One region of the Blautia stercoris genome, then DNA from elsewhere that is predicted to be linked to it. Evidence: predicted binding sites of a transcription regulator. Region 1 holds the regulator's gene; the other holds the start of a gene.
The links. Region 1 encodes HrcA, which represses chaperone genes, less so after heat shock. Its sites were predicted from a motif close to TGTTAGCACTCNNNNNNNNNGAGTGCTAACA; they were not measured.
Positions count from the first base shown of each region.

Region 2: ACYQ2D_RS08450 (Hsp20/alpha crystallin family protein) is a predicted target of HrcA. The motif match lies at 2,942-2,972, and genes of this name have one in related genera.

Region 1 is NZ_BAAHYF010000001.1:1,468,776-1,478,655, forward strand. It holds gene ACYQ2D_RS07055 (cysteine desulfurase family protein) at 1-1,139, opposite strand, end outside; gene ACYQ2D_RS07060 (16S rRNA (uracil(1498)-N(3))-methyltransferase) at 1,146-1,883, opposite strand; gene prmA (50S ribosomal protein L11 methyltransferase) at 1,894-2,847, opposite strand; gene ACYQ2D_RS07070 (AEC family transporter) at 2,880-3,800, opposite strand; gene dnaJ (molecular chaperone DnaJ) at 3,924-5,111, opposite strand; gene dnaK (molecular chaperone DnaK) at 5,197-7,071, opposite strand; gene grpE (nucleotide exchange factor GrpE) at 7,153-7,764, opposite strand; gene hrcA (heat-inducible transcriptional repressor HrcA) at 7,782-8,819, opposite strand; gene uvrB (excinuclease ABC subunit UvrB) at 9,118-9,880, opposite strand, start outside.
Region 2 is NZ_BAAHYF010000001.1:1,746,950-1,756,829, forward strand. It holds gene ACYQ2D_RS08435 (LacI family DNA-binding transcriptional regulator) at 1-1,041, shown strand, start outside; gene ACYQ2D_RS08440 (YesL family protein) at 1,053-1,679, shown strand; gene ACYQ2D_RS08445 (hypothetical protein) at 1,676-2,239, shown strand; gene ACYQ2D_RS08450 (Hsp20/alpha crystallin family protein) at 2,322-2,786, opposite strand; gene ACYQ2D_RS08455 (MATE family efflux transporter) at 3,111-4,481, shown strand; gene ACYQ2D_RS08460 (Hsp20/alpha crystallin family protein) at 4,615-5,079, opposite strand; gene ACYQ2D_RS08465 (hypothetical protein) at 5,441-5,641, shown strand; gene ACYQ2D_RS08470 (metallophosphoesterase) at 5,825-7,021, shown strand; gene ACYQ2D_RS08475 (family 43 glycosylhydrolase) at 7,140-7,712, opposite strand; partial or broken gene ACYQ2D_RS08480 (carbohydrate kinase family protein) at 7,919-8,874, opposite strand; gene ACYQ2D_RS08485 (MFS transporter) at 8,858-9,880, opposite strand, start outside.

The sequences.
Region 1 (9,880 bases):
TTCCGAAGCACCGGAAGTACTTTTGCGATTTCATCTACCGCATAATCAAGTTCCTCTTTTGTTGTCATCTCGCTTAGACTGAAACGGATTGCAGATTCTCTGCGTTCTGCTGAGACTCCAAGCGCAAGCATAGTTGCACTTGCGGCTCTTTTGTGGCTGGAGCAGGCACTTCCCGCTGAGATATAAATCTGTTTTTCTTCTAAGGTATGAAGCAGAACCTCACTTCTGACTCCGACAAAGCTTGCATTTAAAATATGAGGTGCTCCATCTTCTGGTTTTGGACCATTGATAAAGACATTGTCCAGTTCCTGAAGTCTCTTTGCAAGATACAGTTTATTTTCCCTTAACTGTTCAATTTTTTCATCGAAATCTTCATAAATCTTCTTCGCTGCCACTCCAAGCCCTGCAATTCCCGGAACATTATCTGTACCGGAACGCATGCCTTTTTGCTGTCCACCGCCAAGAATCATCGGCTGAATTTTTATTTTTTCATTTACATATAAAAATCCAACTCCTTTTGGTCCATGAATTTTATGACTGCTTACAGATAACAAATCAATTCCCATCCGTTTTGGATAGATACGGAATTTTCCATAACCCTGAATTGCATCTACATGATAAATTGTTTTCGGATTCTTTTCATGAACCAGCTTTCCAATCTCTTCCACCGGAACAACTGCTCCTACCTCATTATTGACATACATCGTAGAAACTAAAATTGTATCCGGACGGATTGCAGATTCCAGTTTTTCCATCGAAAGAATTCCGTTTGCATCAACCGGAATTTTTGTTATTTCAAATCCCTGTTCCTCTAATGCTGCAAGCGGTGCTGAAACTGCTGCATGTTCAAACACGGTAGAAATAATGTGTTTTCCCTGTCTGCGATTTGCATAAGCGCATCCAACAAGTGCCCAGTTATCGGATTCTGTTCCGCCTGATGTAAAATAAATTTCTTTTTCCTGAACTTTTAAAGTTTTTGCAATTTTTTCTGTCGCATCTTTTACATACTGTTCTGCTTCCACGCCTTTTTTATGCATTGCAGAGGGATTTCCATAATCTTCCATCATAGTTTTTACTACAATGTCTCTTACCTCTTCAAAGCATTGTGTGGTTGCTGAATTATCAAGATATGCTTCCATTTTATTTTATTCCTCCAAAGCAAACATCAGAACTGAAAGCACTGTCAATCCCGCTGTTTCTGTTCGTAAAATTCGTTTTCCAAGAGTGATTGCTTTTGCACCCTCATCCATTGACTGTTCGACTTCTTTTTCATCGAAACCACCTTCCGGTCCTATGAAAATTCCAATCGACTGACCTGGTTTTATACTGTTTATGATTGCTTTTGTCTCCTGCATCCCTTTTGCACGCTCATAAGGTAAAAGAATCACATCCAGATTTTTTGCATAAGCAAGGGCTTCTTTAAAACTCATCACATGACTGACTTCCGGCACATACATACGTTTGGACTGCTTTGCCGCACTTTCCGAAATTGCCTGCCATCTACGCTGCTTGTTTACCTCTTTTTTTCCCTCCAGACGCACAACTGCTCGCTTAGTTGCCACCGGTATCACCTGATGCACACCCAGCTCTACTGCCTTTTGAATAATCCATTCCATTTTGTCTGACTTTGGAAGTCCCTGAAACAGATAGATTTTAGAAGAAAGTTCATATCCTGCTTCCTGTGCATACATGATATGCGCAGTAACTTCATCTTCTAAAAATTCTTCGATGTAGCACGTATATTCCATTGTCTCTCCGGTACTAATCAGGATTTCCTCTCCGGTTTTCATCCGCAGTACATTTTTGATATGATTGACATCACTGCCACAGATGCGAATGACCGTTTCTTCTACCTGAGACGGTTCTACAAAAAAACGATACATTTTTTGCTCCTTAATTTTTTCTGGCCGTAACAGACACCCATTCTCCCTGATGTGTAACCTCTAACACTTCAAGACCGGCTGCTTTTACCGCATTTACAACAGTTTCTTCTTTGTCGTCAATGATACCGGATGTAATATAAATTCCACCTTTTTTCATCTGATTTAAGATAACCGGAGTCAGTGGAACTAATACATCTGCTAAAATATTAGCAACTACGATATCATATTTTTCATAGCCAACTTTATCCTGTACTTCTTTATCATCAATGATATTTCCAATCATCATGTCAAAAGCTTCTACCGGAATCTCATTTGCCTCTTTATTTTCTTCTACTGCCGGAACTGCACAAGGATCAAGGTCTGTTCCGACTGCATGTTTTGCTCCTAATTTCAATGCTACAATCGATAAAATTCCGCTTCCTGTTCCGACATCAAGCAGTTCTGTCTCGCTTGTCACATATTTCTTTAACTGACGGATACAAAGCTGTGTGGTCTCATGCATACCTGTTCCAAACGCTGTACCTGGGTCAATATGAATAATCATTCGGTCTTTATCTTCTTCTTTTACTTCTTCCCAGGATGGAATAATCAAGATATCATCTACATAAAACTGCTTGAAATACTGTTTCCAGTTGTTAATCCAGTCTTTGTCTTCGGTCTGGGAAAGTGTAATCATTCCGGAACCGATGTCTACAAACATTCTTAACTCTTCTAATTCTGCCTTTACTTTTTCAAGCATTGCATTGACATCTTCATCCTCATCCAGATAAAAATTCAGATATGCAACCCCATCATCTTCCGGCATATCCGGAAGAATATCTACAAACATCTGCTTTTTATCCTGTTCGGATAACGGCTGTTTGTCCTGAATTTCCGCACCTTCAAGCCCGATGTCCGCAAGGGTGGAAATGACAATATCTTCTACTTCTTCTCTGATTTCCAAAGTAATTTTATTCCACTTCATAGTTAGTCTTTCCTTTCTTTATCTATACTCTCTTATACAAACATAAATACAATCGTTATTGTCACTACCGATAATACAGTCGACAAAATAATTCCCTCTGATATTGTATGTGCATCTTTATTATATTGTTCCGCTAACATAACCGGCATATTTCCGGTTGGAAGAGCCAACATTAAAATAATGGTTGCACGCATAATATAATCTGGAAGAATTGGTTTTAACAAAATTGCAATTAAAACCGGTAAGACCAGAAACCGCAATAATTCAAATAGCATAAGCTTTCGATTTTCAATTATTTTTTTCGGATTTAACCCCACTACAGATGCTCCGATTACCATCATAGAAAGAAACGTACAGGCATTTCCACAGTAAGTTACGATATTCTGAAGCGTCTCCGGAACGGTAAGCTGAAACCAGTAAATCAAAAATGCAAAAATGCAACAGACAAAACCGGGTGTAAAAATATCTGTCCAGGACTGTTTTTTATCGCCTTCTGTTCCCTTTCTTACCAATGCAATCCCAAATGTAAAGATAAAAATATTATACAGAAAATTAAAAATCACCACATACAAAATTGATTTATGTCCAAGAATTGCGAGTGATACCGGAAATCCGATAAATCCAACATTTCCAAACGTGCTCATCAAAACATATGCTTCTTTTTCCTTCGTCTGTACCCGAAAAATCTTTACAAATGCATAACCAAACACAATCAACAGAACATAATACACAATACCAATTCCCGTTACAATCCCTACATTTTTTCTGGAAATATCTGACATATCCTGAAACACACTTGCAAGAATCATTGCAGGGCAGCAGATGTTTACAACAATTGCTGATAAATCCTTCATCACCATTTCTGATACAAACTTCCTTTTATACATGAAATATCCAAGTATAATCAGCGCAAATATCATCACCATCTGCTTTAGAACCACTATGCTGCCCATTTTCTCATAAACTCTCCCACTTTATCTATTTAACATTCCTATTATAAGGGAAATTTTTTTAGATTGCAACGAAAAAAAGAGAAGAAAAAATGTGAAACAATCACAAATTTTCTTCTCTTTTTACTAATCTTCAAATGTTTCTTTAATGGTTTCTTTGAATTTTTCCCATCCGCCTTTTTTCTTCTTTTCCGGAGTTTCTTCTTTTTCTTCTTTTGGACGATTTCCGCAGGCGGCATCAAATTTACGAAGTGCTTCTTTTGCCTCTTCATTTAACTTAGTTGGTACCTGAACAACCAGTGTAACATAATGGTCACCACGTACGTTTTTATTTCTAAGGGACGGTACACCTTTTCCTTTTAAGCGGACTTTGGTATCGGTCTGCGTTCCGGGTTTGACATCGTACATAACGTCTCCGTCTACCGTACTGATGCGGACTTCTCCACCGAGTGCTGCCTGTGCATAAGTAATTGGTGCAGTAGAAAAGATATTCATATCCTGTCTCTGGAAAATCGGATGACGAGCTACCATAACTTCTACAAGCAAATCTCCTCTTGGTCCTCCGTTTGTTCCCGGTTCACCTTTATCACGGATACGGATACTCTGTCCATTGTCAATACCGGCCGGAATACTTACCTGAATCTTCTTATGTTTGGACACATATCCTGTACCATGGCAATCGGTACATTTATCTTTAATGATTTTACCGGTTCCCTGACAATCCGGACAAGTCTGAACATTCCGAACCATTCCGAACATAGACTGCTGTGTATAGACAACCTGACCTTCTCCATGACATTTTGGACAGGTCTCCGGCTGTGTTCCAGGTCTTGCACCTGTTCCATGACAGGTTTCACAGGTTTCTTTTAAATTTAAATCCAGTTCTTTTTCACATCCAAAGACTGCCTCTTCAAATGTAACACGAACTCCGGCTCTGACATTTGCGCCCTTCATTGGACCATTATTCGTTCTTCTACGACCACCGCCGCCGAATAAATCTCCAAAAATATCTCCAAAAATGTCACCCATATCTGCGCCGTCAAATCCGCTGAAGCCACCATATCCGCCGGCTCCGCCACCGCCATTTTCAAATGCGGCATGTCCAAACTGGTCATACTGTTTTCTCTTTTCTGCATCACTTAATACTGCATAAGCTTCGGAAGCTTCTTTAAATTTTTTCTCTGCTTCTTTATCACCTGGGTTTACGTCTGGATGATATTTTTTTGCCAGCTTACGATATGCACTTTTTATGGTAGAATCATCTGCGCCTCTGTCGACACCAAGCACCTCATAATAATCTCTCTTATCCGCCATTGGTTTTAATCCTTTCTATACACACATTTAGGCATGGAGCGCCTGTCAGCACCCCATGCCCCATATCTTTTATTTACTGACAATTTTATACTTCTCTGTAATCTCCGTCAACTACATCATCGCCATAAGCTTCATTTGCTCCTGCGCCTGCACCTGCCTCTGGTCCCGGACCTGCCTGAGCACCTGCTGCTCCCTGTGCACCTTCGTACATTTTAGCAAAGAGTTTCTGTGCACTCTGCATCAGTTTTTCTTTACCTGCTTTGATGTCAGCAATCTGGGCATCTGTAATCTCATCGGTGTTTGCACAGCCATTCAGGATTTCTTTTAATGCATTTAAGTCAGCTTCTACTGCTGTTTTATCATTTGCATCTAATTTATCGCCAGCTTCTTCCATTGCTTTTTCTGTCTGGAATACCATAGCGTCTGCATCATTCTTTGTATCAACTGCTTCTTTACGTTTTTTATCCTGAGCTTCGAACTCAGCGGCTTCTCTGACTGCTTTATCGATTTCATCATCAGACATATTTGAACCAGCTGTAATTGTGATGTGCTGTTCTTTTCCTGTTCCAAGGTCTTTTGCGGAAACATTTACAATACCGTTTGCATCGATATCGAATGTAACTTCAATCTGCGGAACACCTCTTCTTGCTGGCGGGATTCCATCCAGACGGAACTGACCAAGGGATTTGTTATCTCTTGCGAACTGTCTTTCACCCTGAACTACGTTGATATCTACTGCTGTCTGGTTATCTGCTGCTGTAGAGAAAATCTGGCTCTTCTTTGTAGGAATGGTTGTATTTCTCTCAATCAGTCTTGTAGCGATACCACCCATTGTCTCGATAGACAGTGACAGTGGAGTAACATCCAGAAGAAGGATATCACCTGCGCCTGCATCTCCGGCAAGTTTACCACCCTGCACAGATGCACCAAGTGCAACACATTCATCCGGGTTTAAGCTCTTGCTTGGTTCTTTTCCTGTTAAGGCTTTTACTTTATCCTGTACAGCCGGGATACGTGTAGAACCACCAACTAACAGTACCTGACCCAATTCAGAAGCATTGATTCCTGCATCAGATAATGCACGGCGAACCGGTTCTGCTGTTCTTTCTACAAGGTCATGTGTTAATTCATCAAATTTTGCTCTTGTCAGGTTCATATCGAAGTGCAGAGGTCCATTTGCATTCATGCTGATGAATGGCAGGTTGATATTTGTTGTTGTTGCAGAAGAAAGTTCTTTTTTCGCTTTTTCTGCTGCTTCTTTGATTCTCTGCATTGCCATTTTATCTGCGGAAAGGTCTACACCTTCTGCTTTCTTAAATTCAGAAATCATGTAATCTGCAACCTTCTGGTCAAAGTCATCACCACCAAGGCGGTTATCACCAGCTGTAGATAATACTTCGATAACACCGTCACCGATTTCAATAACGGAAACATCAAATGTACCACCACCTAAGTCGTATACCATGATTTTCTGTTCTTTTTCGTTATCCAGACCGTAAGCAAGTGCTGCTGCTGTAGGCTCGTTGATGATACGTTTTACATCAAGACCTGCGATTTTACCGGCATCTTTTGTTGCCTGACGCTGTGCGTCATTGAAATATGCCGGAACTGTGATAACAGCTTCTGTTACTTTTTCACCAAGATAGTTTTCTGCATCACCTTTCAGTTTCTGAAGAATCATTGCGGAAATTTCCTGTGGAGAATATTTCTTATCATCAATTGTTACTCTGTAATCTGTACCCATGTGTCTCTTGATAGAAGAGATTGTTTTGTCAGCATTTGTAACTGCCTGACGTTTTGCCGGCTCACCGACTAATCTTTCACCTGTTTTTGTAAATGCCACAACAGATGGTGTTGTTCTTGCGCCTTCCGCATTTGCGATAACAGTTGGCTGTCCACCTTCCATAACACCTACACAGCTATTTGTTGTACCTAAGTCAATACCAATAATCTTGCTCATGATTTTTTCCTCCTATATCAATTCCAAGTTTTCTATCAATTTATAAGATGAAATCTGATTTTAAAAATCAGATATAATTGATTAATTTGCTACTTTTACCATGCTGTGTCTTACGACATGGTCTTTATAGAGATATCCTTTCTGGAACTCTTCTACTACTACATTCTCTCCGGCTTCTTCATCTTCCACATGCATTACTGCGTTGTGGTAATCCGGATTAAATTCTTCTCCGACTGCATCAATGGCTTTGACACCCATTTCTTCAAATACAGTCATCATCTGTTTGTAAATCTTTGTCATTCCGTCTGCAAACGGACTGTCTTTTTCTTCTTCCGGAACTGCTGCAAGACCTCTTTCAAAGTTATCTACAACCGGAAGAATCTTTTCAATAATTTCTCTTGCACCGATTTCATACATGGAAGCTTTTTCTTTCTCGGTACGTTTTCTGAAATTATCAAATTCTGCCATCTGACGTTTTACACGGTCAGTCAGCTCTTCGATTTTTTCATCTTTTTTATCTTTTTTCTTTTTGAAAAATCCTTTCTTTTCTTCAGATTTTTCTTCTGTTTCTGCTTCTTCAGAATTTTCTTCTGCCTCACAGCTTTCTTCTGTAACTTCTTCGGTTTCTTCTGTTTCTGTCTCGGCTGTTACATCATCGTTTTTATCATCATATAATTCTTTTTCTTCTGACACGAATCCATTCCGCCTTTCTATGTTTTCTTAAATATATGGTCTAATTGTGTTTTCAGCGTTTTCAGATTATCTACTACATTTTCATAATCCATTCTCTTCGGTCCGATGATTCCGATTGTTCCCTGCATGCCCTCACCCAAGTCGTAAGTCGCAGTCACTACACTGCAGTCTCTCATGGTTTGTACCGGACTTTCATTTCCAATATAAACCTGAATTCCTGTGTTTTCTTCTGAACTCATCGAATCTTTTACTAAATCCGCAAGCGCATGTTTTTCTTCAAATGCTGAAATCAATTCACTGGCTTTTGAGGTATCTGCTAGTTCCGGGTACTTGAAAATGTTTGTCGCACCGCTTGTATAGATTTCAACCTCATCTTTGTCTTCCGCAATCGCCTGAGCTACCGCATCAATCACACTGCCAACCACTTCACTGTGGATACCGGCTTGTTCTTTCATCCGGGTTATCATGCTCAGATTGATTTCTTCGATTGTAAGACCATTTAACTGCGTATTTAAAAGCAGATTTAATTTTAAAACTGTTTCATCACTCATAGGCTCCTGTAAATCAATCATCTGATTCTTTACCAGATTGCTGTCGGTTACTAAAACCGCAAGCAGTTGATTGTCACCCACTTTAGAGAGCTGAATGAATTTAAGTTTGTTTCTGTGATAGGTCGGACCGGAAATCATTGTGGCATAATTTGTATTTATTGCAAGTACTTTTACTACCTGCTGTAATACTTTTTCCATTTTATCGGTCTTTTCTATCATCAAATCTTTAATTTCCGAAACTTCTTTTTCTTTTTCCTTCATCAGTTCATCGACATATAACCGATATCCTTTATCAGAAGGAATTCTTCCAGCCGATGTATGCGGCTGAAGAATGTAACCCAGTTCTTCCAGGTCTGACATTTCATTTCGGATGGTTGCAGAACTGAGATTCAGGTCTGTGTATTTTGATATCGTTCTTGAACCAACCGGTTCTCCGGTATCAAGGTAGGTCTGGATTATGGCTTTTAAAATTTTTCGTTTTCGCTCATCCAATTCACTTTCCATTTTAATCTCCTTTCTGCTTCTTTTTTAATTGTTAGCACTCGTCGTAGTGGAGTGCTAACATCTATGCTCTTAAGATAGCACTGACCCATTTATTTGTCAAGAGCTTTACGAAATTTTTTTTATTTTTTTAACCAAATCAAGTAAGTCCCCTGCTTCAATTGCGAAAAGCAATAAGCAGGGGTGGGGACTTGCTTGTATCAGGAGGGGCAAGCCCCTTCTGATAAGCTGCGTAGCAGCTATTTGGTTATGAGCAAGCAGTGTAGCGGATTGCGAATATCCACTTGACTTCGAGCGGAAATCAATCCATTTCTTCCAGATTTTTCTTCAGTTCCACCATTTTGTCACGAAGCCCTGCTGCTGCCTCGAAATTCAAATCCGCCGCTGCTTTTCGCATCTTCTTCTCGACTTCTTTAATTAATTTTTCTAATTCTTTTCTGCTCATAGACTCAGGGTCTTTCTCTAATTTTTCTTCTGTCTCGGCAACCGATTTGGAAATACTGATTAAATCTCGTACCGCTTTTTTAACAGTCTGCGGTGTGATATGATGTTCTTTATTATATTCCTCCTGTACACTACGGCGACGCATCGTCTCATTGATTGCCATCTTCATGGAATCCGTCATCACATCTGCATACATAATGACATGTCCCTCTACATTTCTTGCCGCACGACCAATTGTCTGAATCAGTGAGGTCTCGGAACGCAGGAATCCCTCTTTGTCTGCATCCAGAATTGCAACTAATGTAATTTCCGGAATATCCAGTCCCTCTCTTAAAAGGTTGATTCCAACCAAAACATCAAATACATTTAAACGCATATCACGGATAATCTGTGTCCGCTCTAACGTATCAATATCAGAATGTAAGTATTTCACACGGATTCCCAAATCTTTCATATAATCCGTCAATTCCTCAGCCATACGTTTCGTCAGTGTGGTAATCAGTATCTTATTTCCTTTCTCGACTTCTTTATTCACTTCAGAAACCAAATCATCAATCTGTCCCTCTACCGGACGTACTTCCACCATCGGATCTAAAAGTCCTGTCGGACGTATTATCTGT
Region 2 (9,880 bases), 280 kb from region 1:
ATCGCTGATGCTCTTGGACTATCAAGAAATACCGTCTCAAAAGCCATCAACAACACAGGAGTCTTATCTGATTCAACCAGAAAAAAAGTGTTACAAAAAACGGTAGAAATGGGCTATAAACAATTTACCTATATGAACCCGGAACAACTTAAGTTTTCCCCACAAGAAGCAACTCCACAAAAGTCTCATGGTGAAATTGCAATCCTAACCTGTGCTCCGCTCGATAATTTTCATTTTTCTTCTACAATGTTAGATAAGCTTCAAAGAGAAACCACTCAACTTGGCTATAGCATTACGATGCACCGCGTAAGCAATGAAGAACAAGCCAACTACCAGCTTCCCATTTCGTTTCATCCTGAGAATGTCTGTGGCATTATCTGTATTGAAACTTTTAACTATGACTACGCAAAAATGATTTGCGATCTGGATATTCCGGTTTTATTTGTAGACCATCCGGTACTTATGGGAAAACCTCTTCCTGCTGATCGTTTACTTATGAATAACCAGGATGAAATTTTTGCCTTCGTTCGTGAAATGAAAAAATGTGGCAAAACAAATATCGGATTTATCGGCGAGCAGTTGCATTGCCAATCTTTTTTTGAACGCTGCATGGCTACTCGTAATGCACTCTATATAAATTCGCTTCCAATTAATGAAGAGTTTTTTATTATAGACGCTCCAAAAGACACACTCACAGATTATAAAACTTATCTTTTTAACTATATTCAAAATTTAAAAGAACTTCCTGATGTTTTTGTCTGTGCAAATGATTTTATTGCTTTTGATCTGATGCAAATATTAAGACAATTAAATATTCAAGTTCCGGAGGATATTTGTCTATGTGGCTTTGACGATTCTCCTGCTGCTAAACTTATCACTCCACCGCTTACCAGTATCCACATTCACAATGAAATTCTTGGAGTTTGTGCAATAGATTTATTGCTCTCCAGAATAAAAGATCCGACTTTAAATTATCGAACCGTTTATACCGAAACAAACATTGTATACCGAGAATCCGTAAACATTGCTCCAACCAAGTAAAGGAGAATATTATGAATCAGATTTTTTCAATTGATAATCGTTTCATCCAGCTTTTAAACAAAATTTTTTGTGCTGCATGGCTCAATATCCTTTGGTTTTTATGTTGTATTCCTGTTTTTACAATCGGTGCCTCGACAACTGCCCTTTATTATGTTTCATTCAAACTCGTACGCAATGAAGAAGGCAATATTACAAAGCAGTTCTTTACTGCATTTCGTTCTAATTTCAAAAAAGCCACACTGATCTGGCTCCCTCTTTTGGGGCTTGGCATCCTATTTGGAATTGACGGCTATGTGCTTTATCATATTCGTCTGGAAAATGTATTCTGGACTTTATGCGGTGCAGTGCTCATCTGTGCCGGAGTTGTATACCTCATCGTTTTACTGAATGTTTTTCCATTATTTGCACGATTTGAAAATACAATTCCTGCAACTTTTAAAAATGCACTTGTCATGGGACTGCGTTATCTGTTCTGTTCTATTTTGATGGCAGTTGTTTATTTTGTTATTTACTATGTTATAATCAATATTTTCACACCATTTGTTGTTTTTGGACAAGGACTCGGAGCACTTATCTGCTCCTGGCTGATTCTTCCGATTCTGGAACGACTTGAAAATAATAAGGATGATGTTCTATGAAAGCATTAAAACAACTTCACGGAAAAGCAAAACTTCAATATCTTTGGGATTATTACAAACTGCCTTTTATTATTATTTGCATCGTACTTTATATTCTTGTTTATAATATCCACGGACAGCTTGTAAAAAAAACAACTGTTCTCTCGATTGCATTTATTAATGTTAATATGAGCGAATCTCTCTCTCAGCATCTGACCAGTGATTTTTTAGACTTTGAACATTTATCTGCAAAGAAAAATGAAATCTGTACTTATGACAATTTACTGATACAGGAGAATCCGGACTCGGAAAACTTAGAATACGCTTATGCATCAAGCACCAGACTTCTTGCTGTAATTGACGCAAAAAAAATAGACCTCGTATTTATGAATCGAGAAGCAATGGAACAATTAAATAAAAAAGGATATCTCTCTGACAGTATCAATGTCTCGGATTTTCCACTTTTAAAAAATGCAAAATTTGATGGGGATATCTATGTTGGAATTATCAAAAATGCTCCACATAAGGATGAATGTCTTAAATATCTTGATTTTATAAAAAAAACAGCTCCGGAAACTTAATTCCGAAGCTGTTTTTTTCTTTCTACACTACTACTTCCACTATCGTCTTTCCCCTATTTATCTTTATTTAAAAGGAATGTTTTTAACCTTCAATGGAAATATATTTATCTGTTTCCACTGCCGGTTTCGCTTCTTTCTTCGGTACGAACAGGGTCAGCATACCATGTTCAAAGTGAGCTTTGATGTCTTCCTGTTTCACATCTTCTCCCACATAAAAACTACGTTCACAGGCGCCTGAATAACGTTCACGTCTGATGTAACGACCGGTTTCTTTTTCTTTCTCGTCTTTATCAAGTCCTTTTGCTGCTGCTATGGTCAGATAACCATTTTCAAGTGCTACTTTGACTTCATCTTTCTTAAATCCCGGCAGATCCATTTCAATGGTATAACCTTTTTCAGTTTCTTTGATATCTGTTTTCATCATATTTTTGCTATGATGTCCATACAGTTTCTTTTCAATGTTTTTCTGTTCTTTGCTGTTATCAAAAAATGGGAATTCCCAAAAGTCATCAAATAAATTTTCTCCAAAAATACTAGGCATCAACATAAGTCATCTCTCCTTTTTTATCTCAAAATCTTAATTGCTGTTTACCTGTTTCTTTTTTGGAACTTAGGTCAAACCAGAGGGGAAAGACTTTTTCATTTTTCTTTGTCTCTCTTTATTTCCCTCTTCCTTTGTTCTAGTTGTACTATAGCACGTATTATTAGCACTGTCAAGAGGTGAGTGCTAATTTTTTGTGAAAATTCTGTGAACCCTGCAGACAGAAGAAACATCACAGTCAAAATAACGTAGAAATCCGTCAGAATAAAGGACGAAATTTTCTCTCAAATACATTATAATAAATTTTATAATAATTTATGGGGGATTTTTATGAAAAATATAGTTTCAACCGGTAAAGATGACTTTTACCGGCAAATGTTTCGGCTGACACTTCCGATTATCATCCAAAATCTGTTAAGTGCAGCCGTCAATTCCGCCGACGTAATCATGCTCAATTATGTCGGACAATCCGCAATTTCCGCAGTTTCTTTAGCTGCCAGTTATTCTAATATCCTGTTTATGGTATATTATGGACTTGGCACAGGTGCATCGCTTTTATGTGCACAATACTTTGGACAAAATAATTTACAGGCGATTCACGCAATCGAAGGAATTGCCCTTCGTTTTTCAATCGCAATTTCCGGTGTCGTTGCCCTGATTGCATTTACGATGCCAAACCGCATGATGCTAATCTTTACCTCTGACCCGGAGTTAATATCCATCGGCTCTTCTTATTTAAGAATCATGGGAATTACTTATTTATGCTGGGGCGTGACCGAAGTTTATCTTGCAATTCTGCGAAGTATCGGACGGGTAACCATCAGTATGGCATTAAATATGCTTGCTTTTGTTTTAAATGTTATTTTAAATGCGGTCTTTATTTTTGGTTTATTTGGACTTCCAAAACTCGGAGCAGCCGGTGTTGCCATTGCAACTGCTTTTTCTCGACTAATCGAACTAATTGCCTGCATCATTGTTTCTTTTCTGAGTAAAAACGTAAAACTAAATCCGGCTTATATGTTTATCCATAGTAAAGTTTTATTAAACGACTTTATTAAATTATCACTTCCGGCACTTGGAAACGATGTCTCATGGAGTGTAGCCTTTTCCATGTATTCTGTTATTCTTGGACATTTAGGTACCGATGCTGTAGCTGCTAATTCTCTGGTTACAGTAGTCCGTAACATTGGTTCCGTGTTCTGTTTTGCGATTGCCAGTGCAGGAACCATTCTGCTTGGCAATGTTATGGGAAAAGGTGACTTGGAAAAATCTAAAGTTTATGCATCCAGAATGTTAAAAATGACTGTGATTGCCGGAGCAATCGGTGGTGTCATCGTACTGACAATCACACCTTTTGTAATGAGATTTGCCTCTCTAAATGATCAGGCAATGCACTACTTAAAATATATGCTCTTAATTAACACTTATTATATTATGGGTTCGGCTGTAAATACCGCACTCATTGCCGGAGTATTCCGAGCCGGTGGTGATACCAAATTTGGATTAATCTGTGATACCATTGATATGTGGGTTTACGCAGTTCCACTTGGATTCTTCGCTGCCTTTGTACTAAAACTTCCGGTTCTCTGGGTTTATTTCTTATTATGCACAGATGAATTTGTGAAATGGCCTTGGGTACTGCATCATTACCGTCAGGGTAAATGGGCACAGAATATTACAAGAGAAAATTTATTTGACTGAATTAATCAGGCAACAAATTGGATTACGAATATCCATTTGTTTGAAATCAAAACCGCCCTGTGCATCTCAACTCCAACGAAGTGCACAGGGCGATTTTTTAATTTATTTTAATTTTGTTTAAAGAGGAATCTGCTTATCCTTCAATGGAAATATATTTATCTGTTTCCACTGCCGGTTTTGCTTCTTTCTTTGGTACGAACAGAGTTAACATACCATGTTCAAAGTGAGCTTTGATGTCTTCCTGTTTTACATCTGCTCCTACATAAAAGCTACGTTCACAGGCACCGGAATAACGTTCGCGTCTGATGTAACGACCGGTTTCTTTTTCTTTCTCGTCTTTATCAAGTCCTTTTGCTGCTGCTATGGTCAGATAACCATTTTCAAGTGCTACTTTGACTTCATCTTTCTTAAATCCTGGCAGATCCATTTCAATGGTATAACCTTTTTCAGTTTCTTTGATATCTGTTTTCATCATATTTTTACTATGATGTCCATACAGTTTCTTTTCAATGTTTTTCTGTTCTTTACTGTTATCAAAAAATGGGAATTCCCAAAAGTCATCAAATAAATTTTCTCCAAAAATACTAGGCATCAACATAAGTCATCTCTCCTTTTTTATCTCAAAATCTTAATTGCTGTTTACCTGTTTCTTTTTTGGAACTTAGGTCAAACCAGAGGGGAAAGGCTTTTTTATTTCTTTGTCTCTCTCTATTTCCCTCTTCCTTTGTTCTAGTTGTACTATAGCACATATTATTAGCACTGTCAAGAGGTGAGTGCTAATTTTTTGTGAACATTCTGTGAAAATTCAAATAAAAAACTAACTTCCACCTTTAGCCTTTTTATTCTACATTGTAAACTTTAGATATGATAAAATTTTTCTTGCCCTCGGGTTACCCTAGTATATTAATATTTCTACTATACGGACACACTAATATAACATTTTATTTTGGAGGTAGCTCATGAAAGATTTTATTTATGAAGGGCCAGTCCGCATCATCTATGGTGCTGGTCAGTATAAAGAATTAAAAGAAAATCCTCATGACCGCAAAAAACTAATGGAAATTATTGATTCATTTGGACCGATGCAGTCACTGTTTATGGAAATTACAACAGAAAAACTTGCTGATATCATAGAAGAAGCAATTGAGGGATTAGCATAAAAAATCAGAAAAAAAGAAGTTCAGAGCTGGCACTCCGAACTTCTTTTTACTCACTTAGAGTATAATCGCATTTCTTAGCTATACTTATTATATGTCTTTTCTTATCAAAAATCAAATGCCCACCCTTCATTTGCTTCTTCCTGCCATTTGTGCTATTCTGAAAAACAAAAAGGAAGCCCTATTATGATTTTAATATTCATCATTCCCATTTATATTTTATTAAACGCCTACATCCTGCACCGAATCCATAAATGGCTGACTGCATGTTCTGAGCGTTTTCATTCCAAATGGTTTGTTGTGCCTTATCTTACTATTTATTCTCTGCTGGCGCTTTCTCTGCTTTTTGCATTTTTACTGCCTGCCTCTGAATTTCAGGTACTTGTAAAGCGAATCAGCAACTACTGGCTTGGCACATTTTTATATTTATTAATGTTTATTGCAGTCGCAGATATTCTCCGGCTGATTTTAAAACAAATTACTGGAAAAATACATGAGTTTTTCTTTTGTAAAGCCGGCTATGTATTTGTTGGACTTCTGCTTACCGCACTTATCTGCGGTATCAGCGCTTATGGAATTTTACATTCCAAACACGTAAAAGTGACGCCTTATGATATTACTGTAGAAAAATCCTGCGCCGGACATGATTCTTTAAAAATCGTTCTCGCTGCAGATTTGCATCTTGGTTACAGTGTCGATGACAGGCAGATGCAGCGCATGGTAAAGAAAATCAATGCACAAAATGCAGACCTTGTTGTATTTGCGGGCGACGTTTTTGACAACGAATATGAAGCCGTTCAAAATCCAGATAAAATTGCCAAAACACTTTCTACGATTCAAAGTACTTATGGCTCTTATGCTGTGTTCGGAAACCATGATGTGACAGAACGGCTCTTAGGTGGATTTTCAGTTACATCAAAAGAAAACGAAGTCCGTGACCCGAGATTTGAAAGTTTTCTAAAAGATGCCGATATCACTCTTCTCGATGATGAAGTCACCTGTATTGACAATGCCTTTTATCTCGTTGGTCGAAAAGATATTCAAAAACCAGGAGACGGCACAACGAACCGAAAAACTATCGAAGAACTGCTCTCGAACGTAGATAAAACCAAACCTGTTTTTGTCCTGGAACATCAGCCAAAACAACTTGAAGAACTTGATAATGCCGGCGTAGATATGCAGTTATGCGGTCACACTCACGATGGACAGATTTTTCCCGGAAATCTAACGGTAAAATTATTCTGGGAAAATCCCTGCGGTTACTTAAAAAAAGGTAATCTGAACAGCATTGTAACTTCCGGAGTCGGTGTCTGGGGTCCGGCAATGCGGGTTGGAACAGACAGCGAAATCTGTACGATTACGGTGTATTTTTCCAATTATTAATAATTTTAGTGTGCATCGGAGGTTATCTCCAATATACAACTTCGTACGAACCCTTCCTGATATGCACAAAAAAGTTCCAGAATAGTTCTTAAAAAAACTAAACTGGAACTTTTTATTTCTATTTCATGCGCTGGATTGCAGTTTCACGACCAAGTGTACAACGAAGTTCCGGTACAAATGGTCTGGAAGTCAGATGCACCATCCAGGTTTCTCCATTTGGCAAATCCACATAACTTGCATGACCGGATTTCTGAAGTTTGCTCTCTGGATTGTAGTAACGTGGTTTTAAATGATCCCAATCTGCACGTTCGTTATAATTTCCTGGTGCAGAAGTTAAAATCGGATTGCATGGGTCTGCCTCATAAGGTCCGTATACGTTTTTAGAACGACCCATTGTCACACTGTGATAATATCCTGTATCACCTTCGGCACACATAATGTAATAATAATCACCATGTTTGGTCAGATGCGGAGCCCAGATTCCCTTTGCACTTGGCAGTTTTTTCAAATCAGAGTCATCGGCATTTGTCAGCGCATGAGAATATAATTCCCATTTTTTCATATCTTTTGAATGATAAATCGGAATCCCTGGAAACCACTCAAAAGAAGAAACGGCAACGTAAAAGTCATCCCCTTTACGACAGATACATGGGTCTGCGTGGAATCCTGGTAAAATTGGATTATGAATCATAACTTTATTTCCTCCTGTATATTTCAATGTACTTTTTTACTTTTGGAATGTTTTGAAAGTACATTTCAAAAGTACATTTTATCTTTACTTGGAAATAAAATAACTGATTTTTTTGGATTTTTAAATATAATTTTTTATCGTATCTCTCGATAAAACATCAAAGGGAACGTGAAAATCCATTTTTTTCACATTCCCCTTTGCATCATTTACTTACACAAACTTTCTACTTCTTCTTTTTTAGGAATTGCCGGAATTCCACCTCTTCTCTGCACACACAATGCCGCCGTTGCATTGCCATACTTTGCACACTTTTTAAGTTCTTCCCATGTAAGCTCTTCAATTTTTTTATTTTGTTTTAGATACTCACTTTAAAAGCCTCCCCAGAAAGAATCTCCAGCCCCTGTCATATCAATCGCTTTCACTTTAAATCCTGGTAGTTTCTCCTGTCTCTGTTTTGTTGCAAGAAGAACCCCTTCGCTTCCAAGCGTCACAGCCACTAACTTTGGTCCTATATCAAGAAGTATTTTAACTGCCTGACTATAATCTTTATTTCCTGTCAGCAAAACTAGTTCTTCATCTGACACTTTCATCACCTCAACATAAGGTATCATGGATTTCATCTGTTCTACAGCAGTTTCTTTTCCCATAATGATGCCCGATAATTAGGGTCATAAGAAATAAGTGCACCTGATGATTTTGCTATTTTTACAGCTTCTATTGTTGCTGTTCTTGCCGGTTCATCTGTCAATGACAACGAACCAAAATGAAATACCTTACAATCTTCAAGCAATTTCTGATTTAACTCATCTGCACAAAACTGTGTGTCTGCACTTTGTTTTCTGGAAAAAGAAAACTGACGCTCCCCACTTTCCGCAATCTCTACAAAAGCAAGAGTTGTAAAATATCTTTCATCCTAAATCAGATATTTTGTTCCGATTCCTTCTTCCTCCAAAGTTTTTTTCAGAAAATTCCCATGCATATCCGTTCCGACTTTACCGATAAATTCCGTGCGATACCCCATACGTGAGGCTAGAGTTAAAAGATTTGCCGGTGCGCCACCAGGATTTTGCTCAAACAGCTTTTTTCCTGAATCACTTTTTCCTGCCTCTGTAAAATCAATCAAAAGTTCTCCTAAAGCGACAATATCAACCTCTTTTGCCATTTTTCAAGTCCTCCACAATTTCATTATAGCGTTTTTTATTCAGACGATAGAAAAACAGAACAATTGCTGTAACAATCCACAAAATTCCAGGTATCGTTGAAAATGCATGTTTCATAATTGCAATTACTTCCGGATTCTGTGTCTGATTTGCCACATATCCATATTTTCCAAGTAATGCTGCAAGAAACGCAGTACCTACTGCCATCCCAACTTTATTTCCAAGAGAAACAAAGGCATACTGGAATCCATCATTTCTAAGTCCTGTTTTCCACTCACCATATTCCACGCAGTCTGGAATAATGGCATAAATTGCAGTATTAAATCCTGAAAAGAAAAATTGTGTAATACCGGCTAATGCATAAAATGTGATTGGTGATTCTTTTACATTAAAGAAATACATAGCAAGCATTGCGATACCTGTAAGTAATGCAAAAATAGAAGCTGTTCTTCCTTTATTATTTAACTTACGGAATACTGGCTGGAAGCATGCTGCACCAATAATAGAAGGAATAATAATGCACATTGAATAGGTGGTATAGTAAGAAGCATTTCCCTCAACATAAGTAAAATAATACAAAATATCAGCATTTCTTCCATACAATGTAAATCCAAACAATACCTGTCCAACCAGTGCAAGCAGATATGGTTTATTCTGCATAACTGCTTTCAGCTGTACTTTAATTGAAATTTTCTCTTTTTCAGGGATTGTTACCTGTTCTTTTGTCTTTGCAAAGCAGAAGAAATGACAGGCTGCAAAGATACATCCATAAATAATCGCAACAAGCAGATAGCCTTTTTTGGCACTACTGCTTCCTAGCTTACTAATCAAAGGCACTGTCACAATATTAATAATTCCGATTGCAATCATCGCTGACACGGAACGGGAAGTATTAATTTTTGCACGTTCATCAATATCCTGTGTCATAGCTCCACAAAGTGTTCCGTACGGAATATTTACACAAGTATAGCCTAATACCAGAAGGCAATATGTAATTACCATATAAAC